Regions from separate parts of the Janthinobacterium sp. GMG2 genome, predicted to be linked through region 1. Evidence: predicted binding sites of a transcription regulator. Region 1 holds the regulator's gene; each other region holds the start of a gene.

What was found. Region 1 encodes sigma-54, which starts transcription at its own class of promoters, with help from an activator protein. Its sites were predicted from a motif close to TGGCANGNAANCTGCTTT; they were not measured.
Region 2: SKZ59_RS27820 (beta-propeller fold lactonase family protein) is a predicted target of sigma-54. The motif match lies at 4,668-4,685, and genes of this name have one in related genera.
Region 3: SKZ59_RS06800 (urease accessory protein UreD) is a predicted target of sigma-54. The motif match lies at 2,238-2,255, and genes of this name have one in related genera.
Region 4: SKZ59_RS01150 (pilin) is a predicted target of sigma-54. The motif match lies at 3,322-3,339, and genes of this name have one in related genera.

The regions. Positions count from the first base shown of each region.
Region 1 covers NZ_JAXAWA010000003.1:610,293-617,883, forward strand. The annotation lists gene lptC (LPS export ABC transporter periplasmic protein LptC) at 1-54, shown strand, start outside; gene lptA (lipopolysaccharide transport periplasmic protein LptA) at 80-661, shown strand; gene lptB (LPS export ABC transporter ATP-binding protein) at 661-1,416, shown strand; gene SKZ59_RS14865 (RNA polymerase factor sigma-54) at 1,421-2,899, shown strand; gene hpf (ribosome hibernation-promoting factor, HPF/YfiA family) at 2,969-3,331, shown strand; gene SKZ59_RS14875 (enoyl-CoA hydratase/isomerase family protein) at 3,465-4,550, shown strand; gene rapZ (RNase adapter RapZ) at 4,551-5,414, opposite strand; gene hprK (HPr(Ser) kinase/phosphatase) at 5,898-6,833, opposite strand; gene SKZ59_RS14890 (PTS sugar transporter subunit IIA) at 6,870-7,352, opposite strand.
Region 2 covers NZ_JAXAWA010000011.1:1,066-8,656, reverse strand. The annotation lists gene SKZ59_RS27835 (PQQ-dependent methanol/ethanol family dehydrogenase) at 1-1,401, opposite strand, end outside; gene SKZ59_RS27830 (DUF779 domain-containing protein) at 1,430-1,819, opposite strand; gene adh (aldehyde dehydrogenase) at 1,875-3,395, opposite strand; gene SKZ59_RS27820 (beta-propeller fold lactonase family protein) at 3,648-4,604, opposite strand; gene SKZ59_RS27815 (TonB-dependent receptor) at 4,808-6,946, shown strand; gene SKZ59_RS27810 (transporter substrate-binding domain-containing protein) at 7,109-7,591, opposite strand, start outside.
Region 3 covers NZ_JAXAWA010000002.1:174,546-182,136, reverse strand. The annotation lists gene ureC (urease subunit alpha) at 1-663, opposite strand, end outside; gene SKZ59_RS06810 (urease subunit beta) at 665-994, opposite strand; gene SKZ59_RS06805 (urease subunit gamma) at 1,016-1,318, opposite strand; gene SKZ59_RS06800 (urease accessory protein UreD) at 1,341-2,207, opposite strand; gene SKZ59_RS06795 (EAL domain-containing protein) at 2,338-4,554, opposite strand; gene SKZ59_RS06790 (sensor histidine kinase) at 4,729-6,894, opposite strand; gene SKZ59_RS06785 (ATP-binding protein) at 6,891-7,591, opposite strand, start outside.
Region 4 covers NZ_JAXAWA010000001.1:256,039-263,629, reverse strand. The annotation lists gene SKZ59_RS01170 (M48 family metalloprotease) at 1-759, opposite strand, end outside; gene moaC (cyclic pyranopterin monophosphate synthase MoaC) at 1,027-1,533, shown strand; gene SKZ59_RS01160 (DUF6713 family protein) at 1,543-1,914, opposite strand; gene SKZ59_RS01155 (flagellar brake protein) at 2,077-2,799, shown strand; gene SKZ59_RS01150 (pilin) at 2,821-3,321, opposite strand; gene sucD (succinate--CoA ligase subunit alpha) at 3,500-4,381, opposite strand; gene sucC (ADP-forming succinate--CoA ligase subunit beta) at 4,395-5,564, opposite strand; gene SKZ59_RS01135 (DUF2889 domain-containing protein) at 5,643-6,203, opposite strand; gene SKZ59_RS01130 (class I SAM-dependent methyltransferase) at 6,481-7,591, opposite strand, start outside.

The DNA.
Region 1 (7,591 bases):
GCGCTGCGCATGGTCCTCCCGCCGAAACCGCGCCCTGCCGCGGCGGCAAAATGACAGAATGAAACAAGGAAACCATACTATGAAGAACATCTTGCTGTTGACCGTATTTTCGCTGGCCATCATGGGCGTGGCGCATGCCGAGAAAGCCGATTCCGAGAAGGAAGCCGTCATCACGGCACGCAGCGGCCACGTCGATGACGTCAAGCAGGTGCGTACCCTGACGGGCGACGTCGTGCTGGTCAAGGGCACCCTGACCATGAAGGCGGGCCGGGCATTGATCACGGAAGACCCGCAAGGCTATCAGTTCATCACCTTCTGGGCCGATCCCGGCAAGCTGGCCACGTTCCGCCAGAAGCGCGATGGCGCGGGCGACCTGTGGGTCGAAGGCGAAGCGGAGCGCGTGGAATACGACAACAAGACGGAAGTGGTGAAACTGTTTTCCAAGGCCAAGCTGACGCGCCTGGAAGGCACGAAAGTGACGGACGTGGCCAATGGCGCCTTCATCTCGTATGACAGCCGCAAGGAAGTATTCAAGATGGAAAATTCCGACAGCGGCACCAGCACCTCCGATGGCGGCAGCGTGCGCATGGTGATCCAGCCGAAGACCAAGGCGCCGGAAGCGGAGAAAGCGCCGGCCACGCCTGCGCCAGGAAAGAAATAATGGACAATACTCGTTGCGGCAGCACCCTGATCGTTCGCGGTCTGCAAAAAACCTATGGCAAGCGGCAAGTCGTGCATGATGTCTCGCTGCAAGTCGAATGCGGCGAAGTGGTGGGTTTGCTGGGCCCGAACGGCGCCGGCAAGACCACCTCGTTCTACATGATCGTCGGCCTGGTGCCGTCGGACGGCGGCAGCATCGACATCAGCGGCGTGGACATTTCCAGCCTGCCGATCCACCGCCGCGCGCAGATGGGCCTGTCCTATCTGCCGCAGGAAGCGTCCGTCTTCCGCAAGCTGACGGTGGAAGACAATATCCGCGCCGTGCTGGAAATCCAGACCGTCGAAGGCCGTCCTTTGAAGAAGGCCGAGATCGAGGAGCGCCTGGATAAGCTGCTGGCCGATTTGCAGATTGAAAAGCTGCGCGAGAACCAGGCCCTGTCCCTGTCGGGCGGCGAGCGCCGCCGCGTGGAAATCGCCCGCGCGCTGGCCACGGATCCCCGTTTCGTGCTGCTCGATGAACCGTTCGCCGGCGTCGATCCGATCGCCGTGATCGAGATCCAGCGCATCGTGCGCTTCTTGAAGGAGCGCAATATCGGCGTGCTGATCACCGATCATAATGTGCGCGAGACGCTGGGTATTTGCGACCGTGCCTACATCATCAACCAGGGCTCGGTACTGGCGTCGGGACGCCCCGACGACATCATCGCGAACGAGTCGGTACGCCGGGTCTATCTGGGCGAACACTTCCGCATGTAAGCCAATGAAACAATCATTGCAGCTGCGCACTTCGCAGCACCTGGCACTGACGCCGCAGTTGCAGCAATCGATACGCCTGTTGCAATTGTCGACCCTGGAATTGCACCAGGAACTCGAGCAACTGCTGACGGACAATCCCCTGCTCGAGCGCCTCGACGATCCGCTCGACCGTTCGCTGCGCCTGCTGTCGGACGGGGCCTTGAGTTCCACGGCGGCGCCGGCCGAAGCGCCGCCCCAGCCGCCAGGCCAGGAGGCGCCCGCGGCGCCAGCCGAAGCGGAAACCTTTGACGGCGAGGCGGGCGAGGGTCCGGCCGCGGCGGATGGCGGCGACAGCGACTGGAGCGAGGCGAGCCGGGGCAAGGCGCCCGACGACGAAGATTCCCGCCCGCAACTCGAGGCCCATCACTGCACCCTGCGCGAACACCTGATGGAGCAGATGCGCGTGACGGTGCTTGAATTGCGCGACCGCGCGCTGGTCGAGCTGATCATCGACGCGCTCGACGACAATGGCTACCTGGAAGAGTCGCTCGACGACATCCTGGCGCGCCTGCCGGAAGAGCTGGAAATCGACGCCGACGAGATGCGTACGGCCTTGTCGCTGCTGCAAAGTTTCGATCCGCCCGGCGTGGGCGCGCGCAATGCGTCCGAATGCCTGGCGCTGCAGATCAAGCGCTTGCCGCACATCGCCATGGTGACGCGGCGCATGGCGCTCGTCATCGTGGAAAAGCACCTGGCCTGGTTTGCCCAGCGCGATTTCAACAAGCTGAAAAAAGCCCTCGATTGCGACGATGAAGACTTGCGCGAAGCACAGACGGTGATTCGCCAGTGCAATCCGCATCCGGGCGCCGTGTTCGCCTCGGACGTGTCCGATTACGTGGTGCCCGACGTCGTCGTCAAGCGCGCGCGCAATGGCTGGCAAGTGACCCTGAACAATGACGTCATGCCGCGCCTGCGCGTCAACGCCATGTACGCCAACCTGCTCAAGCAGGGCAAGGGCGAGGGCGCCATGGGCGCACAGTTGCAGGAAGCCAAGTGGCTGATCAAGAATATGCGCCAGCGTTTCGACACGATCCTGCGCGTGGCACAGGCAATAGTAGAAAGACAAAAGAACTTTTTCTCGCACGGGGCCGTTGCCATGCGCCCCCTTGTGCTCCGTGAAATAGCTGATACACTGGGTTTACACGAGAGTACTATCTCGCGGGTAACAACTCAAAAGTACATGCTGACCCCGCACGGCATGTTCGAGTTGAAATATTTCTTTGGTAGCCACGTCGCCACCGAAGCGGGGGGCGAAGCGTCATCGACGGCGATACGGGCATTGATCGTGCAACTGACAGGAGCAGAAGACCCTAAAAATCCTTTATCCGACAGTAAGATTGCGGACATGCTGGGGGAACAAGGCATGGTGATTGCGCGACGTACTGTTGCCAAATACCGGGAAGCGTTGAAAATTCCGCCAGTGAGCCTGCGTAAGTGTTTGTAAGTTTTTTTCGGTTCCTCTGCGGGCCGGATAGGATGGACCGCACGAACCCGATCATCTTTAGGAGTGTGTATGAATCTCACCATCAGCGGACATCATCTCGAAGTGACACCAGCCATCCGTGAATACGTACAAACGAAGCTGGAACGCGTGAAACGTCATTTCGATCAAGTTATCGATATCGCCGTGATTCTGACCGTGGATAACCTCAAAGAGAAAGAAAAACGTCAAAAGGCCGAAGTCAACCTGCGTTTAAGTGGCAAAACCGTCTATGTGGAAAGCCTGGCACAAGACCTGTATGCCGCGATCGATGCCCTGATCGACAAGCTCGATAGGCAAGTGATGAAATACAAAACCAAAGTGCAAGGGCACGGTAAAGAGGCGATCAAGCATCTGCCAGACAACTCCGAGGAAGACGCCGTCGTCGCCGTTTAAGGCCACCCGCTTCCAGCAGTTGTGATCAACTAAGGGCGCACATTGCGCCCTTTTTTGCGCCCCTACCTTTTGAACACAATGTTCCCCGCGCAGGCGCTAGAATGTTTGTACTTTTACTTTTTTCACGCCTGCCATGAGCGACTTCGTCCAGACTTCCATCCGCAACCGCACGGGCCATATCGTGCTCGACCGTCCGAAAGCCTTGAATTCCCTGTCGCTGGAGATGGTGCGCGCCCTGAGCGCGGCCCTGCTGGCCTGGCGCGACGATCCGCAGGTGGACGCCGTCGTGATCCGATCGAGCAGCGAGAAAGCACTGTGCGCCGGCGGCGACATCCGTTTCTTCTACGATGCGGGCCTGGCCACACCGCAAGGCGGCAGCGCCTTGCTGGAAGATTTCTTTACGGAAGAATACGCGTTAAATCATGTGATCCATTTCTATCCGAAACCGTATATCGCCGTGATGGATGGCGTGGTGATGGGCGGCGGCATGGGCGTGGCGCAAGCCGGGCCCGGCAACCGCCTGCGCATCGTCACGGGCCGCACGCGCATGGCCATGCCGGAAGTCAATATTGGCTTGTTCCCCGATGTGGGCGGCAGCTATTTCCTGTCCCGCCTGGCCGGCCAGCTGGGCCTGTACCTGGGCTTGACGGGCTTGACGATCAGCGCGGCCGACGCCCTGTACACGGACCTGGCCGATGTCTACCTGCCCGAGGCGCAGATGGGGGCGCTGCTGGCCCTGTTCGAGTCAACGCCGGGCGAGGCCTTGCCGGTGGCCATCAAGGCGCTGGCGGCGCCGTTCCAGGCCGAGGCGGGTATCTCCTCGCTGGCGGCGGCGCGCGCGGCGCTGGACCGTCACTTCGGCGCGGGTTCCGTGGCGGCCATCATGGCCTCGCTGGCGCAGGACGACAGCGCGTTCGCCAGCAAGGCGCTGGCGGCCATGCGCCTGCGCTCGCCTTTGATGATGTCGGTAACTCTGGAATTGCTGCAGCGCGGGGCTCACTTGGGCGTGGCCGATTGTCTGCGTCTGGAGCGCACGGTGGTGCGCCACAATTTCGAGCATGGCGAAGTGCTCGAAGGCGTGCGCGCGCTGGTGGTCGACAAGGACAATGCGCCGCGCTGGAATCCTGCCAGCCTGGACGAGGTCGACGCTGCCATGGTGGCGCGCTTTTTCGCACCGGTCTGGCCGGCGTCAGCGCATCCGCTGCGCCACCTGAATTAACTAGGAGCGTTCGCGGTGGCGCAGTACGACGCGCTCGTTGGGGCCGAAGTATTGCGCCAGCCGTTCCGCCATGTACACGGAGCGGTGCTGGCCGCCCGTGCAACCGAGGGCCACCGTCAGGTAGCTACGGTTGTCGGACTTGAATGACGGCAGCCATTTCTCGATGAAGGCGCGGATGTCGGCCAGCAGTTCCAGCGCGCTCGGCTGCGCGTCGAGGAAGGCGATCACGGGCGCGTCGCGGCCATCGAGTGGGCGCAGCGCCAGGTCGTAATACGGGTTAGGCAAGGCCCGCACGTCGAAGACGAAATCGGCGTCCAGCGGCACGCCCAGCTTGAAGGCGAACGATTCGAAGAACAGGGTCAGCGGTGCGCGTTCGGAAGCGATCATATCCTTGATCCAGGCACGCAATTTGTTGGCGCTCAGTTCGGACGTGTCGATCACGTGGCCCAGCTGTTCGATGGCCGACAGGCGTTCGCGCTCTTCCGAGATGCACTCGATCAGGGTGCGGCGGCTGGCCGGATTCTGATTCGGACGCAATTCGTGCGACAGCGGATGGCTGCGCCGCGTTTCCGAGAAGCGCGCCACCAGCGAATGCGTGGTGGCCGTCAAAAACATGACCTTGACGTCGTGCCCCTGGTCGCGCAGCAGCGCCACATTGTGCGGCAGGCTGACGAGCGACTCGGCGCTGCGCGCATCGACGGCGACGGCCAGTTGCGGTGTACCTTCGTCGAGCAGGGTTTGCACCAGGCTGGGCAGCAAGGCCGGTGGCAGGTTGTCGACACAATAATAGCCGGTATCTTCCAGCACATTGAGCGCGACGGATTTACCGGAGCCGGATATTCCGGTGATAAGGACGATATGCATAGCCCGATCATACAATAAAGATCGGCACTCTGCTCCAAGGCAATTATCTTTACAAATTATTGCAATTTGGACTGTGGTATTTCTTTGCTGCACACGTCAACCATGTTGTCGGATTACGCGGGGCCTTGCCCCGCCTCGGCGGCCCCGCTAATCCGACCTACATTGCTAATCCCCGCTCATTGCGAGTCGTTGGTGCAGCAGGGAATTCACGCAGCACTGCTGCGTGGCTGTGTAACGGTTCGCCCTTGCAAGGGCGAACTCCTTGGCAACATTAATCGCCACTCATGGCGAGTCGTTGGTGCAGCAGGGAATTCACGCAGCACTGCTGCGTGCCTGCGTAACGGTTCGCCCTTGCAAGGGCGAACTCCTTGGCAACATTAATCGCCACTCATGGCGAGTCGTTGGTGCCGCAGGGAATTCACGCAGCACTGCTGCGTGCCTGCGTAACGGTTCGCCCTTGCAAGGGCGAACTCCTTGGCAACATTAATCGCCACTCATGGCGAGTCGTTGCCGCTCCATGAACTCCTGCAAGGTATCGATGCCGCGCAGTTGCAAAATGGTATTGCGTACGGCCGCTTCCAGCAGCACGGCGATGTTGCGGCCGGCGGCGACGGGGATGACGACCTTGCGCACGGGCAGGCCCAGCACGTCTTCCGTCGGGAACAGGAAAGGCAGGCGCTCGACTTCTTCTTCCAGCGCGTTGCGGCGCACGAGATGCACGATCAGTTTCAAGCGCATCTTGCGGCGCACGGCCGTTTCGCCAAAGATGGCCTTGATGTCGAGTAAGCCCAGGCCCCGCACTTCGAGCAGGTTTTGCAGCAGGGGCGGGCAGCGCCCTTCGATCATGTTCGGCGCGATGCGCGAGAATTCGACGGCGTCGTCTGCCACCAGGCCGTGGCTGCGCGAAATCAGTTCCAGCCCCAGCTCGCTCTTGCCCAGGCCCGAATCGCCGGTGATCAGCACGCCCACGCCCAGCACGTCCATGAACACGCCATGCATGATGATGCGCTGCGCCAGTTTTTTGGACAGGTAGACGCGCAGGAAGTCGATCACTTGCGCGGCCGGCAGCGGGGTGGAGAACAGGGGAATGTTTTGCTCGTCGCAAATGGCGAGAATGTCGGGCGGCGTTTCCAGCCCTTGCGCGATGATCAGCGCGGGCGGACCGCCGGCGATCAGCTCGCCGATCACGTGGGTGCGCGTATTGACCTTCAGGCGCTGGTAGTAATTGATTTCCTGGTGGCCGAAGACCTGGATGCGGCCCGGATGGATCAGGTTCAAGTGGCCCACCTGGTCGGCGGCCGACGAGACGTCGCCCGAGATCAGGCGCTCGCCGCCGGGGAAGCCGGCGAACCAGCCCAGTTGCAGACTTTCACGATTATCGTCGTACAGGCGTTGTATCGTCAGCGGCGTTTGCAACATGGCAGTCTTCTTCAGGAGTGGAGGAATACCTGAAGTTTAACCCGCCGCTTGCAGACTGGGTTGCCAATTGACGATGCGCGAATGCACGGATTTCGGTTCCGGATCCGTGGCCAGCGCCGTACGGAAGGCATCGTCGGAAAACATTTCGGCGATTTCCGACAGGATTTCCAGATGTTGCTGAGTGACATGATCAGGAATCAGCAGGAAAAACAGCAGATTGACGGGCTTGCCATCGGGCGATTCGAACGGAATCGGCTCGGCCAGGCGCACGAAGGCGCCCAGCGGCGATTTCAAGGTTTTACTGCCCTTGACTCTGCCATGCGGCACGGCCACGCCATGGCCCAGACCAGTCGAGCCCAGGCGTTCGCGGGCAAACAGATTGTCCGAAACGGTAGAGCGGGCGATGCCGTAATTGTTTTCGAAGATCAGGCCGGCTTGCTCGAAGGCGCGCTTTTTACTGGAGACTTCCAGGTCCAGCAGGACGTTTTCGAGGGATAGTATTTTGCTAAGATTAGTCATGACACTCAATGAAATGGTGCAATGCGCAGAGGGCTTGCGAGCCGAATTATAGGCCTGTTTCGGCGGCCTGTAACGCCAATTCTCAACAGTATACGCCCGCTGCGGGCGCAGTGGGCGCTACAGCCCACGTGGCCATCATTTTAGCAAAAAAATAACATCGGCGTGTATCGGCTATTTCTTGATTAAAAACACGGCGCGCGCCGGTTTTTCCGCCGCCGAATGCCGATTTTCCGATTTTT
Region 2 (7,591 bases), on a different contig from region 1:
ATAGTCATCAAACAAGGGCTTGATGGTGAAGCCCGCGCCGAGGAAAGCGCCGCCCTTCTTGTAGCTGATCGGCTCGTTCCAGATATCCATGCCCCATTCGTTCGCCGGCACATAGAACAGCTTGGTTTGCGGCGAGTAGGCCATCGGCATCTGGTTTTTGGCGCCGAGGAAAGCCGGTGCGGCAAACACGGTCGTGCCCTTCTTGCCTTCCTCTCCCTTGGTCGGGTCGCCGGGGCGGCCGGCGGCGATGAAGTTGGGCCGGCCCGTCTTCAGGTCGATGCTGCTGGCCCATGTGATTTTCTTCACAAACGGGAAGGCGTTCTGCAACTTGCCCGTATTGGCGTCGATCACATAGAAGAAACCGTTGCGGTCGGCCTTGCCGCCGTAGCGCTTGCCATCCATGTCGAAGGTGACGAATTCGTTGGCGCCGTCAAAATCCCAGGCATCGTTCGGCGTGTTTTGATACGCCCACTTGATCTGGCCCGTTTTCACGTCCAGCGCCACGGTGGACGACGAGTACAGATTGTCGCCGGGACGCAAGTGGCTGTTCCATGGCGCCGGGTTGCCCGTGCCAAAGTAGGCGAGCTTGGTTTGCGGATCATAGGTACCACCCATCCACGTCGAGGCGCCGCCCGTTTTCCACAGGTCGCCCGGCCACGTCTTGTTCGCGGTGCCGGACACGCCATTGTCGATCGCCTTGCCATCCTTGTCGTAGCGGTGGCCCATGTGGCCCTCTACCGTCGGACGGCTCCACACGAGGTCCCCCGTCATGGGGTTGCGCGCTTCGACCCGGCCCACGATGCCGAATTCGCCTCCCGACACGCCCGTCAGCAGCAAGCCTTCGGCGATCAGCGGCGCGGCCGTCATCGAGTAGCCGGCCGCATAATCGTCGACTTTTTCTTTCCAGACGATCTTGCCCGTATTCTGGTCCAGCGCCACCAGATAGGCGTCGAGCGTGCCGAAAATCACCAGGTTGCCGTACAGGGCCGCACCACGGTTGACCACGTCGCAGCAGGGCATGATGCCGTCTGGCAAGCGATGCTCGTACTTCCACAGCTTGGCGCCCGTTTTCAAGTCGACTGCAAAGATGCGCGAATACGATGCCGTGACGAACATCTTGCCGTTATGAATCAGCGGCTGCGATTCCTGGCCACGCTGTTTTTCACCGCCAAACGAGAACGACCAGGCCGGCACCAGCTTGGCCACGGTCTTGTCATTGATCTGCGTCAAAGGCGAATAGCGCTGGCCCTGCGTGCCCATGCCAAACGACAGGACGCTGGCCGGATTCTTCGCCGTGCTGTCGAGCATGGCATTGGTGACATTGCCCACGTCGGCCGCCTGGGCCAGCGATGCCAAACCCAAACCGACGAGTATCCCCATGATTTTTTTCTGCACAGTCATCTCCCTCTGTTTTATTAGTATGTGTGTGTCAAGTCTTGCGGTGTTCATGCGGCTGGGCATGCAGCAAGGCGCACTCTTCATCGGTGAACAGGCGCGAGCGCGTCAAGAAGCGCTTGCCCGTGCCGTTGTCGAGTGAAAACATGCCGCCATTGCCATCGACCACATCGATAATCAACTGGGTATGCTCCCAGTACTCGAATTGCTCGAGTCCCATGTAGAACGGTGTGCCATTCAAATTGCCGAGATAGATGTCGGTGTCGCTGACATCGAACTCGCCCAGCGCATAGCACATGGGTGCGCTGCCGTCGCAGCAACCGCCCGACTGGAAAAACATCAGCGGGCCGTGACGCTGGCGCAACTTGTCCATCATTTCCAGCGCCGCATCGGTGGCGACCACCCGGGCAATTGCTGCACTCATGGCATCCCTTTCTGCGCGCCGCGCCTGGATTGACAGGTGCGGCGCGTGTACCGGTTTAGAAGAAGCCCAGCGCTTTCGGGCTATAGCTCACCAGCAAGTTCTTCGTTTGCTGGTAGTGATCGAGCATCATCTTGTGGTTTTCGCGGCCGATACCCGATTGCTTGTAGCCGCCGAACGCGGCGTGGGCTGGATACAGGTGGTAGCAATTGGTCCACACGCGGCCCGCCTGGATGGCGCGTCCCATGCGGAAGGCGCGCGAACCGTCGCGCGTCCACAAGCCGGCGCCCAGGCCGTACAAGGTATCGTTGGCAATCGCCAGCGCGTCGGCCTCATCCTTGAAAGTGGTCACGGACACGACCGGTCCAAAAATCTCTTCCTGGAAAATGCGCATCTTGTTGTTGCCCTTGAACACGGTCGGACGCACGTAGTAGCCGCCTTCCAGGTCGCCCGCCTGCGTGTTGCGCTCGCCGCCGGCCAGCACTTCGGCGCCTTCCTGGCGGCCGATGTCGAGATAGGACAGGATTTTTTCCAGCTGCTCCTGCGACGCCTGCGCGCCGATCATGGTGGACGAGTCGAGCGGATTGCCCTGCTTGATGGCGGCCACGCGCTTCAAGGCGCGTTCGATGAATTTTTCGTAGATCGATTCCTGGATCAGCACGCGCGATGGGCAGGTGCAGACTTCGCCCTGGTTCAGCGCGAACATGGCAAAACCTTCCAGGCACTTGTCGAAATACTCGTCGTCCGCATCCATCACGTCTTCAAAGAAGATGTTCGGCGACTTGCCGCCCAGCTCCAGGGTGACGGGAATCAGGTTTTGCGCGGCATAACCCATGATCAAGCGGCCCGTGCCCGTTTCGCCCGTGAAGGCGATCTTGGCGATGCGCTTGCTCGAGGCCAGCGGCTTGCCCGCTTCCAGGCCGAATCCGTTGATGATGTTCAGCACGCCCGGCGGCAGCAAATCGCCGATCAGCTCGATCAACACCATGATGGAAGCCGGGGTCTGCTCGGCCGGTTTGAGCACGACGCAATTGCCGGCGGCCAGGGCTGGCGCCAGTTTCCACACAGCCATCAAAATCGGGAAATTCCACGGGATGATCTGGCCCACGACGCCGAGCGGCTCGTGGTAGTGATAGGCATAGGTTTCCGCATCGATTTGCGCGACGGAACCTTCCTGCGCGCGGATGCAACCGGCAAAATAACGGAAGTGGTCGATGGCCAGCGGAATGTCGGCGTTCATCGTTTCGCGGATCGGCTTGCCGTTATCGATGGTTTCCGCCGTGGCGATCAGGCTCAGGTTCTGTTCGATGCGGTCGGCGATGCGGTTCAGGATATTGGCGCGCTCCGCAGGCGAAGTCTTGCCCCAGGCATCCTTGGCGGCATGGGCGGCGTCCAAGGCCAGCTCGACATCTTCCGCCGTGGAACGGGCGATTTCGCAAAATGGCAAGCCCGTGATCGGTGTGATGTTAGGAAAGTATTCACCTTTTACCGGGGCAACGAATTTGCCGCCGATGTAATTGTCATAGCGTTGTTTGAAGGGATTGGCTACGCCCAGTTTGCTGATGTCTGCGAGATTCATGTCGTCCTCTATCGGGTTAATTAGAATGGAATTGCTGTAATTAAAATCAAACGTCCTGGTACAGATGGGGTGAGTACACGGAGTCTTCCGCAAATGCCGTGCCAGCTCGGCATCCCACTACAAACTTAGCCGCTTTTACCCTTGTTACAAGGGCGTAGCGTCAATACCGGTGTGCTTTTCAGCGCATGCCCGGGCTTGAGCCGCTGCACAATGGAACAGGTGTACCAGACTGGAACACCTGTTCCTGTGCCATTAACGAATCACCACGCCCCATGGCAATTCACCTACAGCAATATCGGCCACCTTGCGCGCGCTGGCCGTGTCGATGACGGAAACGCTGTTCGAACGGCCATTGGCCACGTACAGCTTGGCGCCATCGGGCGTGATGGCCATGTTCCACGGGCGCTTGCCGACGGGAATGGTGGCCGTGACCTCGTTGCTGGCCGTGTCGATCACCATCACCGTGCCATCGATACCGTTCGAGACATACACCTGCTTGCCGCTGGGATGGACCACGATGCCGTTTGCATTCTTGCCAGCGGGAATGGTGGCGATGGCCTTGCGCGCGGCCATGTCGATAACGTAGACGGCATTGACCAGTTCGCACGCCACGTAGGCGCGGCCCGAGTCCGGACTGAAACCGATGCCGCGCGGGCGCAATCCCACGGCGATGGACGCCACCTGGCGGCGTTGCACCACATCAATGACATCGACTTGTTCAGCCTCTTCCGCGCTGACCAGCAGCCAGCGCCCATCGGGGCTGAAAACGGCATGTTCCGGATTGCGTCCACGCACCTTGATATCGGCGAGCAAGACGCCCGTCTGCCCATCGAGCAAGGCCACGCTATTGTTTTCCTCGACGGCCACGGCCACGTAATGACCGTCTTGCGAAGCGCTGACGCCTTCGGGCGACTTGCCCAGCGCCACCGTGCGCAGGGGGGCGCCGCCAGCGTTATCGATCAGCAGCAAGGCGCTGCTGGCCGCATCCGTGACAAACAATTGCCGCCCGGTGGGGTCGGCGGCGATGCCGCGCGGACGCTTGCCGGCTGCAATCTGGCGCACGACCTGATCGGTCGCCGTGTCGATTACACTCAAGGTGCCCGATTTTTCATTGGGAACATAAGCAAATGGAGCGGCCTGGAGGGAGGTGCAGGCAAGCGCTGGCAGCAGCCAGCACACCTGGCGCAAGCGCGAGAAGAAGTTGGGCATAATCACCTTTCGATGGCAAAACACAGGAAAAGCGCGCGGCATCGGCGCATCTGATAATTGCTGTATGCAAACGCCGTGCCACTGACACGCGTATAATTTCAGCCCACCAATGGAGACATGGCAGGCATATTGCTTGATACACAGATGCAGACCTGCGCCGCGCACGCGACCAAGCAGGCTTTTATTCACATTGGAGAATCCGCATGCAGCACCGTTTCCGCCTGAACACCATCGCCAGCCTGTTTGTCGCCGGCAGCGCTACCCTCGCCCCCCACGTCTTTGCCGCCGAGACAGCTGCCCCGGCCAACGGGCAACTGATGGATACGGTGGTCGTCAGCGGCAGCCGCATCGCCCATCCCAGCCAGGAAGTGCCGGCCTCGATCGACGTCGTCGACAGCGCCCGCATCCAGGATGGCCAAATCCGCGTCAACGCGTCAGAAGCGCTGGCCGCCGTGCCGGGCCTGGTCGTGCAAAACCGTCAGAACTATGCGCAAGACTTGCAGATCTCGTCGCGCGGCTTCGGCGCACGCTCGGCCTTTGGCGTGCGCGGCGTCAAACTGATCAGCGATGGCATTCCTGCCAGCATGCCCGACGGCCAAGGCCAGGCCGCCACCTTCAACCTCGATACGGCCGAGCGCATCGAAGTGCTGCGCGGACCGTTTTCTGCCATCTACGGCAACCACTCGGGCGGCGTGATCCAGCTGTTTTCCAAGGATGGGCAAAATCCTCCGTCCGTCGAATTGAATGTGGTGGGCGGCAGCTACGGCACCAACAAAGTGGACTTGACGGCGCAAGGCCAGGCAGGCGGCATCGGCTACGTGCTCGACGGCTCGCGCTTCCGCACGGACGGTTTCCGCGACCACAGCGCCGCCACGCGCGAACAGGCGTTCGGCAAGATCACCGTCAAGCCCAATGCGGACAGCAAGCTGACCATCGTTGCCAACAGCCTGCACCAAGGCAACACGCAAGATCCGCTGGGCGCCACCTGGGCCACGTTTGCCCGCGACCCGCGCGCTGGCGAAACCGATGCGAACGACACGCAAAACCCGAAGCGCACCCTGGCCGAGCGCTACAACACGCGCAAGAGCATCGACCACCAGCAAATCGGCGCCACCTATGAACAGTCGTTCGGCGACGACCGCCTGCATGTGATGGTGTATGGCGGCAACCGCGACGTGATCCAGTACCAGGCTTTTACCAAAGGCTTCCAGGCACCGCCCAGCCATTCAGGCGGCGTGGTCGACTTCCAGCGTGAGTTCTACGGCATCGATACCAACTGGCTGCACGTGAACCAGTTGGCCGGCGGCAAGCTGAGCACCACCATCGGCATCGATTACGGCCGCTCCAGCGATGACCGCACCGGCTATGAAAATTACATCGGCAACACGTTTGGCGTGAAAGGCAAGCTGCGCCGCGACGAGCAGAATGTCGTCTCCAGCCTCGATCCCTATATCCAGGCGGAATGGCAAAGCGGCCCATGGCTGCTGAGCGCAGGTGTGCGCTACAGCAAGATGAAAGTGTCGGTGAACGACCGCTATCTCAGCAATGGGAACGACAGCGGCAGCCTCGAGTTCAGCCACACGACACCGGTGCTGGGTCTGCTGTATAAACTGACGCCGAACGTCAACGTGTACGCCAGCGCCGCGCGCGGTTTTGAGGCGCCTACCTTGAATGAACTGTTTTACTCGGGCACGGGTGGCGGCTTCAATTACCAGCTGAAACCGGCCACCAGCACCAACCTGGAAGCAGGCATCAAGGCGAGAATCGCCAACAACACCCACGTAAACGCGGCCGTGTTCCAGATCAAGACCAACGACGAATTGGTGGTCGACAAGTCCAGCGGCGGGCGCACCAGCTATCGCAATGCAGGTAAAACCTTGCGCCAAGGTATGGAAGTGTCGCTGGACTCAAACTTGCCATATGGTTTCACGGCAAAAGTAGCACTGACCAGCCTGCACGCCGTGTATGACCAGGCGTTTGGCAGCGTGCGCGAAGGCAGCCGTTTGCCTGGCGTGCCCAGCGCCAACCTGTTCGCGGAACTGGCGTGGAAAGATAAGCTCGACCGCTTTGGCGCGGCGCTGGAAAGCGTGGCCAGCAACCAGGTCTACGCGGAAGACAGCAACATCGAAAAACCGGCGCCCGGCTACACGGTGTTCAATGCGCGCTTCAACGCCAAACAAAACGTGGGGAACTGGCGCTTCAAGGAATTTGCCCGCCTGAACAATCTTTTCGACAAGACCTACGTGGGCTCCGTCATCGTCGGCGACAGCAACAAGCGCTACTATGAAGCGGCGCCAGGACGTAACTGGCTGCTGGGTGTCAGCGCCCAATACTCGTTTTAAGAACACCTGAGAAAAAGTCCATGGCCGCGTTGCATTGCCTGGTCGTACTATTCGTACTGCCTGCGGCAATGCGCCTTGCCCTGAACATTTTTCAGGCGTTCTTATGACAATAAAGCCCGCACATCTTCCGATGCGCGGGCTTTAAAACCAGAGCAAGCTACTTCAGGGCCGCGCTTCCTTCACGCCATACTTTTCAAAGATGGTTTTCAGTTCGCCGCTGGCCGCCATCTCGTTCATGGCTGCCTGCAGCAACTTGGCCACGTCGAGCTGTTGCTTGCTGACGGCCAGGCCCACGGCCCAGCCTGCACGCGGCAATCGGGCGAACGCCACTTCGCTCAAGGGGAAAGCGGGATCGCTCTTCAGCAACGATTCGATTTCCGAACGGTTGGCCAGCACGGCGTCGAGCTTGCCCGCCTGCAATTGCTGCAAGGCTTCCGCTGCCGTATCGAAGATGCGCACGTCGTCGCGGTATTTGCCATTGTCTTCGCCCAACATCAGCATGGCCGCGATCGACACCTTTTCCACGCCGATACGCTTGCCGGCCAGCGAAGCGACGCCGTCGAATTGCGGCACGGATTGCGCGCTGCGCACCAGGCGCACGGTTTCCACGTAGTACGGTGCGAAGATCTCGACCTTGTCGTTATC
Region 3 (7,591 bases), on a different contig from region 1:
GTCTTCGTGCAGTTTCAGGCCGATGGCGCCCGCGCGCACCTGTTCTTCCAGCGGCAGCGGCAAACTCACATTGCCTTTGCCCATGAAGCCCAAATTCATCGGGAAGGCGTCGGCGGCCGCCAGCATCGCGTGCAAATGCCATGGTCCCGGCGTGCAGGTGGTGGCGGCCGTACCCACAGCCGGTCCCGTGCCACCGCCCAGCATGGTGGTCACGCCGCTCATCAGCGCTTCCTCGATCTGCTGCGGGCAGATGAAGTGGATGTGCGTGTCGACGCCGCCGGCCGTGATGATCATGCCTTCGCCGGCGATGATCTCGGTGGCGCCGCCGATGGCCAGGGTCACGCCAGGCTGGATGTCCGGATTGCCCGCCTTGCCGATGCCGAAGATCAGGCCGTTCTTCAAGCCGATGTCGGCTTTGACGATGCCCCAGTGGTCGAGGATGACGGCATTCGTGATGACGGTATCCATCACCTCGGCCGCGCAGCGCTGCGACTGGCCCATGCCGTCGCGGATCACCTTGCCGCCGCCGAATTTCACCTCTTCGCCGTAGATCGCATAGTCATGCTCGATCTCGATGAACAGTTCCGTGTCGGCCAGGCGGATGCGGTCGCCCTTGGTGGGGCCGAACATTTCGGCATACGCGCTGCGGGGAATGCTGGCCATCTCAATCCTTTCCCGGTGGTGTGTCTTGCAGTTCGCCCATCACTTCGCCATTGAAGCCGTAGACCTTGCGCTCGCCCGCCAGCGCCACCAGTTCCACGGTGCGCTGCTGGCCCGGCTCGAAGCGCACGGCCGTGCCGGCCGTGATGTTCAGGCGCATGCCGTAGGCGCGCCAGCGCTCGAAAGCCAGCGCCGGGTTGACTTCAAAAAAGTGGAAGTGCGAGCCGACCTGTATCGGCCGGTCGCCCCGGTTGGCCACCACCACGGTGGCCGTGGCGCGCCCGGCATTCAAGCTGATTTCGCCTTCTTCCAATTGGTATTCGCCTGGGGTCATGAGGGGCTCCTTCTCAAAAAACTACGGTATCGGGTGGTGCACGGTCACCAGCTTGCTGCCATCGGGGAAGGTCGCTTCCACCTGGATGTCGGGGATCATCTCGGCGATGCCGTCCATGACGTCGGCGCGCGAGAGGATCTTCGTACCATCCGACATCAGCTGCGCCACCGACTTGCCATCGCGCGCGCCTTCCATGATGGCGGCGCTGATCAGGGCCACCGCTTCCGGATAATTCAATTTCAAGCCGCGCGCCAGGCGCCGTTCGGCCAGCAGCGCGGCCGTAAAAATGAGCAGCTTGTCTTTTTCGCGGGGAGTCAGGTCCATGGTTTTCCTTGTTCTTTCCTGATTAAGTGTTCCAGATGCGGGGTACGACGGCATCGCGTCCCAGCATGGCGGGGCGCAGCAGCTGCCAGGCGACCAGCATGACGCGGCGCGCCGCCTCGCTGTCGCCGCACAGCAGGCGCACCACCACCAGCGATTTCATGTGCGTGGCGCCAAACGCGGCGCCGGCCGGCACGGCGATCCCGCGCACGGCCGCCAGCACGGCGGCAGGAACGGGGGCGCCGACGGCGATCAGGGTGGCGCACACCGTGTGGCCCGCCAATCCCAGTGGGCTGGCCATCAGCGCGCCGCCGGCGGCCAGCACGCCCTGCTCCCACCACAGCAGCTTGCCGCCACGGCGGATCTGCACCTGCTGGCTGATGCTGCCCGTATTGAAAACTTCGCCCGAGGCGCTGCGGCCCAGGCAGACGATGTCGCAGCCGATATAGCGGGCGTCCGGCGCCAGTTCCACTTCGTGGCGCAGGCGCACGCAGGCCTGGTCGAAGAAAATGCTTTCCTGTGGCAGCCACTCGATGGCCGCGCCGCTACCGGCGCGCAGCACGATGTGCTGGCCCGAGACATGGCCATTGGCGCGGTACCATTTGGCCGCGCCCGGCGACGTGAGCAAGGCGTGCGCGCCCTCGCCCACTGTGGCGTCGACTGCCAGCTGGTCGCCGCCCACGACGCCGCCGGGCGGATGGATGATGATGGCGTGGCAGACGGCGCCGCCTTCCGGGTACAGGGGCTTTTGCACGCGCAGGGGGCCGCTGTGCGTGCGCTCGACGAGGCGGCTGACGCCATCGTGCAAGGCAAAGCCCAGGCGCAGGTACGCCTGCCAGGCGCCGTGCGCGCTGGCAGGTAAAGGCGTGACTGGTCGGGTGCTGTCTGGCATGCGGGGCAATCGCGTAAATAAGCGATTACCTAAGCAGGATATGTGCCAGCGTCAGGGGAAGGAAAAGTGAGAATCGTGCACCGCGCTGCGGCGGGCGCACCGGCATGGTGCATCTGCCGCACCGCGGCGCTCAGGCCACGGCCACTGTCACGGCCAGGGGGCGCCGTTCGCGCAGCAAGGCCGTGAAGGCTTCCGCGGCCAAGGGGCGGCTGAAAAAATAGCCCTGCATTTCATCGCAGCCGTGTTCCGTCAGGAAGTCGACCTGTTCGCGCGTTTCCACGCCTTCGGCGATGACGCGCATGTCGAGGTTGTGCGCCAGCGAGATGACGGAACGGGCGATGGCCGCGTCGCTGCTGCTGGTGGTCACGTCGTCGACGAAGGATTTGTCGATCTTCAGCACGTCGATGGGAAAACGTTTCAGGTAGCCGAGGCTGGAATAGCCGGTGCCGAAATCGTCGAGCGAAATGCCCACGCCGATATCCTTCAGGCGCGTGAGGGCCGCCACGGCCTTGTCAGGGTCGCCCATCACCGTGCTTTCCGTGATCTCGATGCCGAGGCAGGCGGGCGCGATGCCGTATTTGCGCAAGGCCGCCTCGACGAAAGGCACCGTGCGGTCCTGTGCGAACTGTTTGCCGGACAGGTTGACGGCCACCTTGATGCTGCCCAGGCCTGCGTCGTGCCAGGCGCGGATTTGCGCACACACGCTTTCGAGCACCCATTCGCCGATGGCCGTGATCGAGCCGTATTCCTCGGCCAGCGCGATGAACAGGCCGGGCGGCACCTTGCCCAGCACCGGGTTATCCCAGCGCAGCAGGGCTTCCGCGCCCAGCAAGGCACCCGTGCGCAAGCACATCTGCGGCTGGTAGTGCACTTCGAATTCATCGCGGCAGATGGCGCCGCGCAGCTGCTGCTGCATCGCCAGGCGGGCGCGGATATCGCTGCCCATGCGCTCCGTGAAGAAGGCATAATGGTCGCGCCCCATTTCCTTGGCGCGCACCAGGGCCGTGTCGGCGTGGCGCAGCACGTCATCGAGGCTGTCGCCGTCGGCCGGGCACATGGCGATGCCGATGCTGGTCGTCAGCGCCAGGCGTTCGCCATCGACGCTGAGTTCCTCGCGCAGGCCGGCCAGGATGGTTTGCACCAGCCCCAGGGTACGCCCCAGCAGGGCATCGTCCTGCAGCAGGATCTGGAATTCGTCGCCGCCCTGGCGCACCACCGTGTCGCCTTCGCGCACGCAGCCGGACAGGAAACGCGCCACCACTTGCAGCGCCTTGTCGCCGACGGCCTGGCCGTGCGAATCGTTGATATTCTTGAAACGGTCCAGGTCGAGGCACATCAGCACCACCTGCTGGCTGTCGCGCACGGCGTTCGCACGCGCCTGCTCGAAGCGCTCGCGCAGCAGCACGCGGTTCGGCAAACCGGTCAGCGCATCGTGGTAGGAAAGGAAATCGATCAGATGCTGCTCGGCCTTGCGCTCGCTGATATCGAGGAAGACGCCGATATAGTTGACGACGGCGCCGTCGGGCCCGTGCACCGTGGAGACACTGAGCAGGCAGGGATAGGTGTCGCCGCTCTTGCGCCGCGTCTGCACCTCGCCCGACCAGCAGCCGCTGCTGCGCAAGCCCTGGCGCAGGGCCAGCAGCACCGCTTCGCCCGTGTATTCGGCGTGCAGGCGCATGATGTCCGTGCCCACCACTTCCTGCGCCGCGTAGCCGGTGATGCGCGTAAAGGCGGGATTGGCCGTGACGATGACGCCGGCCGCATCGGTGATCAGGATGGCGTCCTGGGTCGCTTCGAAGACCTGGCCCGACAGGCGCAGCAATTCTTCATTCGCGCGGCGGATCTGCACTTCGCGCGCCAGGGTGCTGGCCACTTGTTCCAGTTCGGCCGTGCGTTCGGCCACCCTCCGTTCCAGGTTGGCGCGCTCCTGCGCCAGCTGCAGCTGCGCCCGCGCCAGACGCACATGGGCGTCGGTGCGGGCGAGGATTTCCTCGGCCTGGAAGGGCTTGGCGATGAAATCGACGGCGCCCAGCGCAAAGCCGCGCACCTTGTCGTCCGTATCGTACTGGGCCGACAGAAAGATCACCGGCACCTGGCACAGGGACGGTATCTCCTTCAGGCGACGGCACACTTCAAAGCCGTCGAGGCCGGGCATGCGCACGTCGAGCAGAATCAGCTCGGGCGGGCGCGCCTGGGCCGTCCACAGGGCCAGTTCACCGTTCGGCGCCTGGCGCACGGCATAGCCGGCGCCGCCCAGCAAATCGCTCAACAGCTTCAGCGAAGCCGGCGTATCTTCAACGATCAGTACTTCGCCCTTCGAGTTCACTTCCGAAAAATCGCGATGCATGTAGCAGTTCTCTCAGCTTTGGATGAGGCGCGGCGGTCGGTTGCCACGCTGGACAAGACATTTCTTTGCGATGAACTACGTACTATCATCATAATCTTTATTGCAATTTAGCACCATCCATCGGCGCTACTTAGTCGTTCTTTTCAGCGAATCCGATGTTGTCAGCCCACACTTTCAAGCGTGCGCCAGCACGCCTTCATTCTCCAGCAAGTCGCACAGCTGGCGGTACTGATGCTGCTCGAGCATGGCTTGCAGCGGCGCCAGCAACGGCGCCGCCACTGCGGGCAGGGCCGCCAGCAGCTGCGCCACCCTGGCCAGGTTCAATTCGCGCAGCGCCACCAGCAAGGCGGCGCGCTCTTCCCCGGTCAACAGCAGCAAATCTTGCGCCCGCAGTGCCGGCCGCGCCTCGGGCGCCGGCGACACGGGCTGCGGCACGGGCACCTGCAGCGGCGCCTCGGCCGCCTGCGCGGGAATGCTGAAGCTGAAGACGGCGCCCTGCCCCGGCGTCGATTCCACCGTCAGTTCGCCTTCCATCAGCTGCACGAATTCGCGCGAGATGGCCAGGCCCAGGCCCGTGCCATCTTTCGGTCCCGCGCTGTCGGCCTGCACGAAGGGCTCGAAAATGCGCTGCTGGTCTTCCGGGGCGATGCCGATACCCGTGTCGCTGACGGCGAACGACAGCATCCATTGATCGCCATCGCGCCGCTCGCCGCGCACGCGCAGGGTGACTTCGCCGCCGCCGGCAAACTTGACGGCGTTCGACATCAGGTTCAGCAGCACCTGGCGCAAGCGCGTCGCGTCGAGCAGCACGGCCTCCGGCAGGCCCGCGCAATCGAGGCGCAGGGCCAGCCCCTGCTGCTCGGCGCGCATGCCCAGCATGTCCATCACTTCCTGCAACAGGGGCGCCAGCGCCACCACGGCCGTCTGCGCCTGCAGGCGCCCCGCCTCGCCCTTCGACAGTTCGAGGATTTCATTGATCAGGGTAAGCAAATGATTGCCGGAGCGGTGGATGATGGCCAGGTTGCGCTTTTCATCGTCGTGCATATTGGGCGAGGCGGCCATCAGGCGCGAAAAGCCGATCACGGAATTCAAGGGCGTGCGCAGTTCATGGCTCATGTTCGCCAGGAAGGTGCTCTTGGCGCGGTTCGCCGCCTGCGCCTGGCTGACGGCCACCGACAGGGCGCTCGTGCGCTCGGCCACCAGTTCTTCCAGGTGATGGCGGTGGCGCAGCAGTTCCAGTTCGGCCTCGCGGTGCGCCGTGATGTCGTAGTTCGAGCCCACCAGGCGCATGGGCAGGCCCTGCCCGTCGCGGAAGATCACGGCGTCGACCTTGATGTAGCGGATGGCGCCATCGGGCCACAGGATGCGGTATTCGTGCGTGAACGCCTGGCCGGCGCCCAGCGCGGCGCGCAGGGCCTCCTTGGCGGCCGGCACGTCGTCGGGCATCAACGCCGCACGCCAGATCGCCGCCGGCGCCGTGCCGCTGTCCGCATCGGCCCTGAACTGCGCGTACATCTGCTCGTCCCACTGCAAGGCGCCGTTGATCACGTTCCAGTCCCAGATGCCGATGCTGGCCGCGCCCGTGGCCATCTGCACGCGCTCCTCGCTGCGCTGCAAGGCGCGGTAGCGGCTGTCGAGCAGCGCCACCATGTCGCGGATGGAACGGTACAGCGTACGCAGCTCGCCCAGGAACCACGCTTTCGGCGGCGTGCCGAACGCTTCGCCCTGCCCTGCCTGGATGCCGGCCGCATACTGGCCGATCGCCTTCAGGGGTTTGAGCATCAGGCACCACATGAGCAGCCAGATGCTGGCCACGAGGATCACATCGAGCGCCACGATCATGGCGCCGATGCCCAGCGCGCGTTGCCTCAACTGCGCATGCAGCAGGGCAGGCGTCGCATACACGGCCACGCTGCCGATGACTTGCCCGCCCATCGTCACGGGGCGCCGCTGCACCAGCCAGTCCGGCTCCGCGGACAGCGAGGAAAAGCTGCCGATGGCGCCGTCCGCGGTACGGCGCAGGACCAGCGCTTCCTTGCCGATGCCCGGCGTCAGCGAGCTGGCCACCAGGTCGCGCTTGCCCAGCATGCTGCGCATGATGGCCTGCATCTGCTTTTCATCGAGATTCCACAAGGGCAGTTCGATGGCCACGGCCAGCTGGTCCGCGCTGACGGACAGGCTGCGCTGCAGCTGCTGCCAGCGCTGCTCGCGTTCGGACTGGTAAAACAGCACGGCAAACACCAGCAGCAGCGCGGTGACGACAAAGGTCAGCGCCACGCTGACGGCCAGCACGATGGACACGCCGCCCAGGCGCGCGCCCTTGGATGGGTGAAGCGTCATGCGTCTTCGCCCTGCGGCTCGCTGGCCAGCTGCGCCAGCAAGGCGCACAGCGGCTGGTATTGATGCTGCTCCAGCATGGCGGCGATGTGCGCGGCCAGCTGCGGCAGGCTGGTCGCCACGCCGGCCAGTACGATGGCGCTGCGCCGCAAATCGAGGGCTTGCACGGATGCGAGCAGCGCCTGGCGCTCGTCCGCGCCCAACTGGCCCAGCGACTGCCGCAGGTCAAATGGCGCGACCGGCACGCGCGGCGGCACGGCGCCGGTGCGCTGGAAGCGCACGCCCAGCTGCTGCTCCAGCATGGCGAACAGGTGTTCCTGCTCGATCGGCTTGCGCAGGAAGCCGTCGGCGCCGGCCGCCAGCGCCTCCTGCTTTTCTTCCTCGAAGGCGGAGGCGGTCATGATCACCAGGCGCGGCTGCACCAGCGCTGGCTGCGCGCGCAGCCAGCGCGTCAGCGCCAGGCCGTCCATGTCCGGCATGCGCCAGTCGCTGAGCACGATGTCGTAGCGCTGCGCCGCCAGCATGGCTTGCGCCTGCACGCCGCCCGCCGCCTCCTGCAGCTGGAAACCCAGCGGCTCCAGCAAGCCGGTCAGCAGCTTGCGGCAGTTGTCGTCATCGTCGACCAGCAGCACCGTGCGCCCGCGCTGCGCCGCTGGCAGGCGCGCCACGCGGCCCGGCGCCAGCGGCGCGACGGCCGGGC
Region 4 (7,591 bases), on a different contig from region 1:
GCGGATGCGCGCCTGGATGTCGGCGATGCGCTCCGTCGTCAGCGGATGGGTCTGCAGATAGGCGGGCATCAAGTCGCTGTACGAGCGGCTGGCCGCCTGCATGCGGCCAAAGAAGGCCACCATGCCGGTGGTGTCAAAGCCGGCTTCGCCCATGATCTGGAAACCGATACGGTCCGCCTCGCGTTCGGCGTCACGGCCGAAATTGAGCTGGCGCTGGATGGCCAGGCCCTGGCCGGCGGCAAACACGCCCATGGCCACATCGCCGCCTGCACGCGAAGCGAGCGCCGCCAGCAGCATGGCCGCCAGCGGCATCAGGGCATCCTGGCGCTGCTGGCCCAGCATGCGCGCGATATGGCGCTGCGCCACATGGCCGATCTCGTGCGACAGCACGGACGCCAGTTCCGCCTCCGTTTGCGCTGCCAGCACCAGGGCCGAGTGCACGCCGATGAAGCCGCCGGGCAAGGCAAACGCGTTCAACTGGGGATCGCGTACGGCAAAGAAGAAATAGTCGTAATTCGTTTCGCCGCGCACGCTGGGGCGTGCCGCCACGAGCGCGTTGCCGAAGGTATTCAGGTATTCGAGCAGGGGCGCGTCGTCGAGATAGTCGCGGTCGCCGCGGATGCCGCGCATGATTTCCTCGCCGATCTTGCGCTCCATCGCCGGCGACAGGTCTTCGCGCGACGTGTCACCCAGGTTCGGCAGGTTCGGCGCCGACGGCACGGCCAGCGGCGTCCAGCCGCTTCCCGGCTTGGCCGCCACGCTGGCGGCCGGCACCGCTGGCGCGGACGTATAGGTTTGCGCCAGCGCACAGGGCGCCGCCAGCCACAAGGCAGCCAGCACGGACGCGCGCCGGGAGCCGCGCAGCCATGCCGCAGCGGCGTTTTCAACGATGATCGGAAGGGGAGTTTTTGAATTCACGGGTGCTATCATACCTTGTTAGCGGCGCCCATTCCCACGCGTCATGCCAGTGGCATGAGGTCGTGACAGGGCGTGCCGCGCTTCCCTTTTCTTACCTATTTTGACGCCATGACAACAGCAGACAAGCAAGCCCCCGCCGGGGAACTGACCCATTTCGACGCCACGGGCCAGGCCCATATGGTCGATGTGGGCAGCAAGGAAGACACGCGGCGCAGCGCCGTGGCCGCCGGCACCATCCGCATGCAGCCGGCCACCCTGGCATTGATCATTTCCGGCAACGCCAAGAAAGGTGACGTGCTGGGCATCGCCCGCATCGCCGCCATCATGGGCGCCAAGCGCACGAGCGACCTGATCCCCCTGTGCCACCCGCTGGCCCTCACGCGCGTCACCGTCGATTTTGAAGTGGATGAAGCGGCCAACAGCGTGCACTGCCGCGCCCAGGTCGATACGACGGGCAAGACGGGCGTGGAAATGGAAGCGCTCACGTCCGTGCAAATCGGCTTGTTGACGATCTACGATATGTGCAAGGCCGTCGACCGCGGCATGGTCATGACGAATGTGCGCGTGCTGGAAAAGCATGGCGGCAAGTCGGGCGATTGGCACGCCGAGGTGTAATTATTTTGCCTAGCGCGCAAGATGGCCCTGGACGCGGCGCAAGTCGCGCAGCAGCCAGACGGCACTGGCCAGGCACAGTACGATGATGGCCATGGACAGGGGCAAGTGGAATTGTTCCAGCCCTGCCAGTGCGAAGCCGGCGTGGATCAGGAACGTTCCCACGCCCAGCGCGGCGCAGACACCAGCGTACAGGGGCGCCCGCGCGGTGGCCAGCAGCACGTGCCGGTAACCGGCCAGCACCACGGTAATCGCCGCCAGGTTAAACACGAGAAAACCCTGCACGCCGCCCGGCAGATGAAACATCTCCCACTCTTTCCAATAGGCAGCGTCGATTTGATGCAAGATCAGGAACAACATGGTCCAGAAGTAGCTGCGCGGCATAAGATTTACATTCGTCAATATTGATCCCATTGTAAAGCCTGCACCACGCACCGGCATGTGCCCATGGCACTTTCGATGTAAAAATGAATTTCATTGATATAAATGCTTTTTCATCAAGAAATCATGCATACTGCGAGTCGTCCATATCCACATGAGCATCGCATGACAAGCAACAGACCCGCCGCGGAAACCAAGCTCCAGGACTTCGACTTCGAGGCCATGAATCTGCAGGTGGGGGGACGCATCCAGTTCATCACGCACCGCACCATCAAACCCATCCAGCATTTCTCGACCGTCATCGGCTATGTGAAAGACGAGTACCTGATCGTCAAGATTCCCATGGAAAACGGTGCGTCCATTGTCCTCAACGAGGGCGACAAACTGACTATCCGCGTGTTTTCCGGTGTCACCGTCTGTTCGTTTTCCTGCAGCGTGCTGCGCATCTTCGGCCGCCCGCTCAACTATGTCCACCTGAGCTTTCCCGATGCCATCCAGGGCACCAGTCTGCGCACGGCCATGCGCGTCAAGGTGGACATTCCGGCGCAGCTGAGCTACCGCGACGTGGCGGCCGTGCCCGTGTTCATCGTCAACCTCAGCGTCTCGGGCGCGCTGATCGAGGCGCCCAGCATGCTTACGCCCGATGACGAAGGCGTGGCGCTGAGCTTTACCCTGCTGGTGCAGCCGAACAAGCATCAGATGCGCGTCAACACGCGCGCCCGCATCCAGAACGTGAGCGTGGGCAAGCCGTCGAATGGCCACGCCACCGGGGTAGCTGAAATTCATACGTACGGCGTGCAATTCATCGACCTGGAACCGACCCACTACACCCTGCTGCAAAACCTCACGTATGAAGCGCTGATCGCGGACCGGCAAAAAATCGTCTGATACCCAACTGGCAAGCGCCACCTACAGCGTCGATGTCACGTCGGGAATGTTGCTTTTGGTAATCGCTTCCTTCGCTGCCGGATTCGTCACGGTGGTGCTATTGAACCAGGTCAGGCTGCTGGTGCCCGGCTTCATGGTCATCGTCACGGTTTGTCCACCGATACCGGTGCCCAGGTCGGCCGCCAGGGTCAGCTCGATATTGCCCTTGTCGACCTTTCCGCTGGCCACTTCGCGCGTGGCACTGAACACGGGGATGGCGCTGGGCACGGCCGGGGTCGGCGTGCTGCAGGCGGCCGCCTCGCCGCCATTTTCCTGCACGCACAGGGCCACGGCAGTCTTCAGCGGCGCAGCGGCCGCCAGCACATTGCTGACCTTGGCCCGCATCGTATAGTCGCCGTACTGGGGAATGGCCACGGCCGCCAGGATGCCGGCGATGGCCACCACGATCATCAGTTCTATCAGGGTAAAACCGCTTTGCGCGCGCATCGTATCCTCCCATTGTGCGTTGCTCGTGCCGTGCATGGTGCAAGCACCATGCCAGCGGCGCGCCCGGGCAGCGGCGGTACGCCTGGAAAGAAAAGCGACGCATTTGGGCGGGTTCGGACCAGCGCCGTCCGCCCAGGCCGGGAATTGGCCTGTCTTGCGGACAAAAAAAAGGAGCCGAAGCTCCTTTTTTGTACTGCATGAACCAGGCTGAAAATTACAGCATGGCTTTCAGCAGACGCGCCATTTCCGACGGGTTTTTGGTCACGGTGATGCCGCAAGCTTCCATGATTTCCAGCTTGGCTTGTGCCGTATCGGCACCGCCCGAGATCAGCGCGCCGGCGTGGCCCATGCGCTTGCCTGGAGGAGCGGTGACGCCAGCGATGAAGCCAACGACCGGTTTTTTCATGTTGTCTTTGATCCAATAAGCCGCGTTGGCTTCGTCCGGGCCACCGATTTCGCCGATCATGATGACCGCGTCGGTATCTGGATCGTCATTGAACATCTTCATGATGTCGATGTGCTTCAGACCGTTGATCGGGTCGCCGCCGATGCCGACTGCCGACGATTGGCCCAGACCCAGTGCGGTCAATTGACCCACTGCTTCATAGGTCAGGGTGCCCGAACGGGACACCACGCCGATACGGCCCTTCTTGTGGATGTGACCTGGCATGATGCCGATCTTGATTTCGTCTGGCGTGATCAGGCCTGGGCAGTTAGGGCCCAGCAGCAAGGTTTTGCTGTTGGCTTTAGCCATGCGGTCTTTCAGAGCCATCATGTCACGGACAGGAATGCCTTCGGTGATGCAAATGGCCAGATCCATTTCAGCTTCGACAGCTTCCCAGATCGCCGCTGCCGCGCCTGCTGGCGGTACGTAGATCACGGAAACGTTGGCGCCGGTTTCTTTTTTCGCTTCGGTCACGTTAGCGAAAATAGGAATGCCTTCGAAATCTTCGCCGGCTTTCTTCGGGTTCACGCCTGCCACGAAGGCAGCTTTGCCGTTCGCGTAGTCGCGGCAACCGCGGGTGTGGAACTGGCCGGTCTTGCCGGTAATCCCTTGGGTAACGACTTTGGTATCTTTATTGATCAGAATGGACATGTTGATTCCTTAATTAAGCTTGACCGGCAGCAGCGGCAACGACGCTCTTGGCTGCATCTTCCATGGTGTCGGCTGCGATGATAGGCAGACCGGAATCGGCCAGCATCTTCTTGCCCAGGTCTTCATTGGTGCCCTTCATGCGCACGACCAGCGGTACGTTCAGCGAGACGGCTTTCACTGCGGCGATCACGCCTTCAGCGATCACGTCGCAACGCATGATGCCGCCGAAAATGTTCACCAGGATGGCTTTCAGGCCTGGGTTTTTCAGCATGATCTTGAACGCTTCGGTGACTTTTTCTGCCGTGGCGCCGCCGCCGACGTCCAGGAAGTTGGCTGGCTCGCCGCCGAACAGCTTGATGGTGTCCATGGTGGCCATGGCCAGACCGGCGCCGTTCACCAGGCAACCGATGTTGCCGTCGAGCGAAATGTAGGCCAGGTCGAATTTCGACGCTTCGATTTCAGCTGGATCTTCTTCGTCCAGATCGCGCAGGGCGACGATTTCCGGATGACGGAACAGGGCGTTCGGGTCAAAGTTGAACTTGGCGTCCAGGGCGATGACTTTGCCGCTGCCGGTAACGATCAGCGGGTTGATCTCGGCCAGCGAGCAATCGGTTTCCCAGTACGCTTTGTACAGGCCTTGCAGGTTGACGCGGGCGTCGGCGATGGAACCGGCAGGCACGCCGATTTTGGCGGCGATGTCGTCTGCCTGGGCATCGGTCAGGCCGGTGCCTGGATCGATGGTGACGTGGTGGATCTTCTCAGGGTGGCTCTCGGCCACTTCTTCGATGTCCATGCCGCCTTCGGACGAAGCCATCAGGACGATTTTCTGGGTGACGCGGTCGGTGACCAGCGAAACGTACAGTTCTTGTTTGATGTCGGCGCCTTCTTCCACCAGCAGGCGGTTGACTTTCTGGCCTTCGGCGCTGGTCTGGTGCGTGATCAGCTGCATGCCCATGATCTGGTCAGCGTATTCCTTGACCTGTTCGATCGATTTTGCCACTTTCACTCCGCCGCCCTTGCCGCGACCACCTGCGTGGATCTGCGCCTTGACAACCCATACCGGGCCGCCCAGGGTTTCCGCAGCCTTGACGGCTTCTTCGACGGACATGCACGGAATACCGCGTGGTACCGTCACTCCGTGCTGCCGGAGGATTTCTTTGGCTTGATACTCATGGATTTTCATGCTGGCTTCCCTTCTGATACTGATTTGTAAAAATACGGTTAGTGGTGCAAAAAAAACAGGAAAAACAGAGCGCCGGGGTCACGCTTTGGCTACCCAGCGCGGGTAATACTGTGCCACCGCCCCGCCATCGGTGCGCAGGGCGTGGCATTTGTCGAGTTGAAACGGCTTTTCATGCGACAAGTCAGCATTCTCACCGTCACGGGTCGACCAGACATCGCCGGCAAATGCCTGAACCGTCGCAGTCGGCAAGACTTGCGCCAGTTCGGTCAAATGGGTACAGCCAGCGATTCCCGCCAGGCGCTGTTTCAAGTCGCGGCGGAAATTCTTCAATAAATTCAAACCGATCAGCGCCCTGTAAGCGGGGCCGATGGTATCGCAAAAACCGGGATAGGGCACGGCATCGGAGGCAGCTTCGGCCTCGACAATGGTCAGTTCGCGATCGACGGTAATGCGCAAGTGGAGGTCATGCAGAGGGGCGCCGGCGGGACGGAGCCCGGAGGCCAGGGTCGCGTCATAGCTTTTGATGTCGGTGATATGGGCGTCAATATCCCACAGGCCGTCGTCGCGCACATACGCTTGGACGTCGATAACGCGGGAGTGCCGTAGGGCGCGCCGGGATACGGGAGTTGACAGGGGCATAAGACCGATGCCGCTTGCGCGGCCATAATTAGTAAGCAGCCATGTGCCTAAAGCACTCTGTTCGCAGCTTCTACGAACAGCAACCGCACCTGCGGCGCCGCAAAAACCCTAAAAGTGTAGCACACAGGGCGCTAGTTGCGCCGCAACATAATTTTTTATTGGTCGTGCCGTCTGCCGCAAATCATTAACGAAAATCGCAAAATCAATGACAATTATTCACAATGCAAATAACTTGAAAGCAGGCCTGCGGCACCGGCGCACTGGCCGGCGCCGCGCCTCAGTCAGCTACACCCAGTGCGCGTAAAACGGGCAAGGTGCGCGCGGAAAAATATTCCGCGCGCGCCAGCAGTTCGGCCAGGTTTTCCTCTTCCGTCAACAAGGCCTGCCCGTCCTTCGTCAGCAGTTGCTCCAGGCGCAGCAGTACCGGCCACGTCGCGCGCACCCATTCTTGCGGCGTTGGACAACCTTGCTGTTTTGCCCACAGGAACAGTTGTTGTAAATGCGATACAACCACACCGCCGCCCGTCAGGGGACTGGCGAGGCTGTGCAAGTCGGTTCTTGCCAGCGCCTGCTCCAGCAAATGCGCATTCAGCCGCGCCGTCCGCGGCCGCGCCACGACGATGTCGACCTCGTCCTGGACGGCAAGCACGCTGCCCTTGCTGACCAGCACCAATATGATCTGCAGCAAGGCGGCCAGGCCGGCTTCGCTACCCGCCAGTTGCTGCTCCAGTTCGCCTATCGTGTACACGCGATGGTCGGCCATGGCGTCGAGCACGGGCGCATACACGCGCTCGTCCATATCGGCGTCGCCCAGCACCCCATGCACGCTCAACACCACTTCGTCGCGGGGCACGGCCAGCATCACGCGCACGGCCCGCACGGCGCTGACCTGGGCCAACGGCGTCAGCCTGCGCGCGCCCTTGACCCAGTAATCCTTGCGGAATTGCTCGTTGACGAGAAAGGCGCGCGTCGTCTCGCGGAAGACGGGATCGGGTATCTCGGCCAGGAATTGCTGGTGTTCGGCCGTCAGGTTCAGCATGTCGACCAGAGCGGTATAGTTGGCGGACGAGGCGAACTCCAGCTTGGCCTCGCCCAGCATGGCCGCAACGCTGGAAAAGGCCATCGGCTGCCAATCCGCATTGAAATATTCGTGTGCAATATAGTTGCGGTCCAGCGCTTTCAGCTTCTCGAAACGGTCCGCCAGCAGGGGATTGGCCTCCAGATAGCGAGGTTGCACGGCGATCATCCTGTCGACAAAATCGATGGCGCCGTCGACTCGTGCCAGCACGCCCACGCCGGGCGCGCTCATGACGCGGCTATGTTCGGCCAGCAAGTCGCGCATCGGCATCATGGCACTCCAGCCCGGCTGCGTGTTATAGCTGATATAG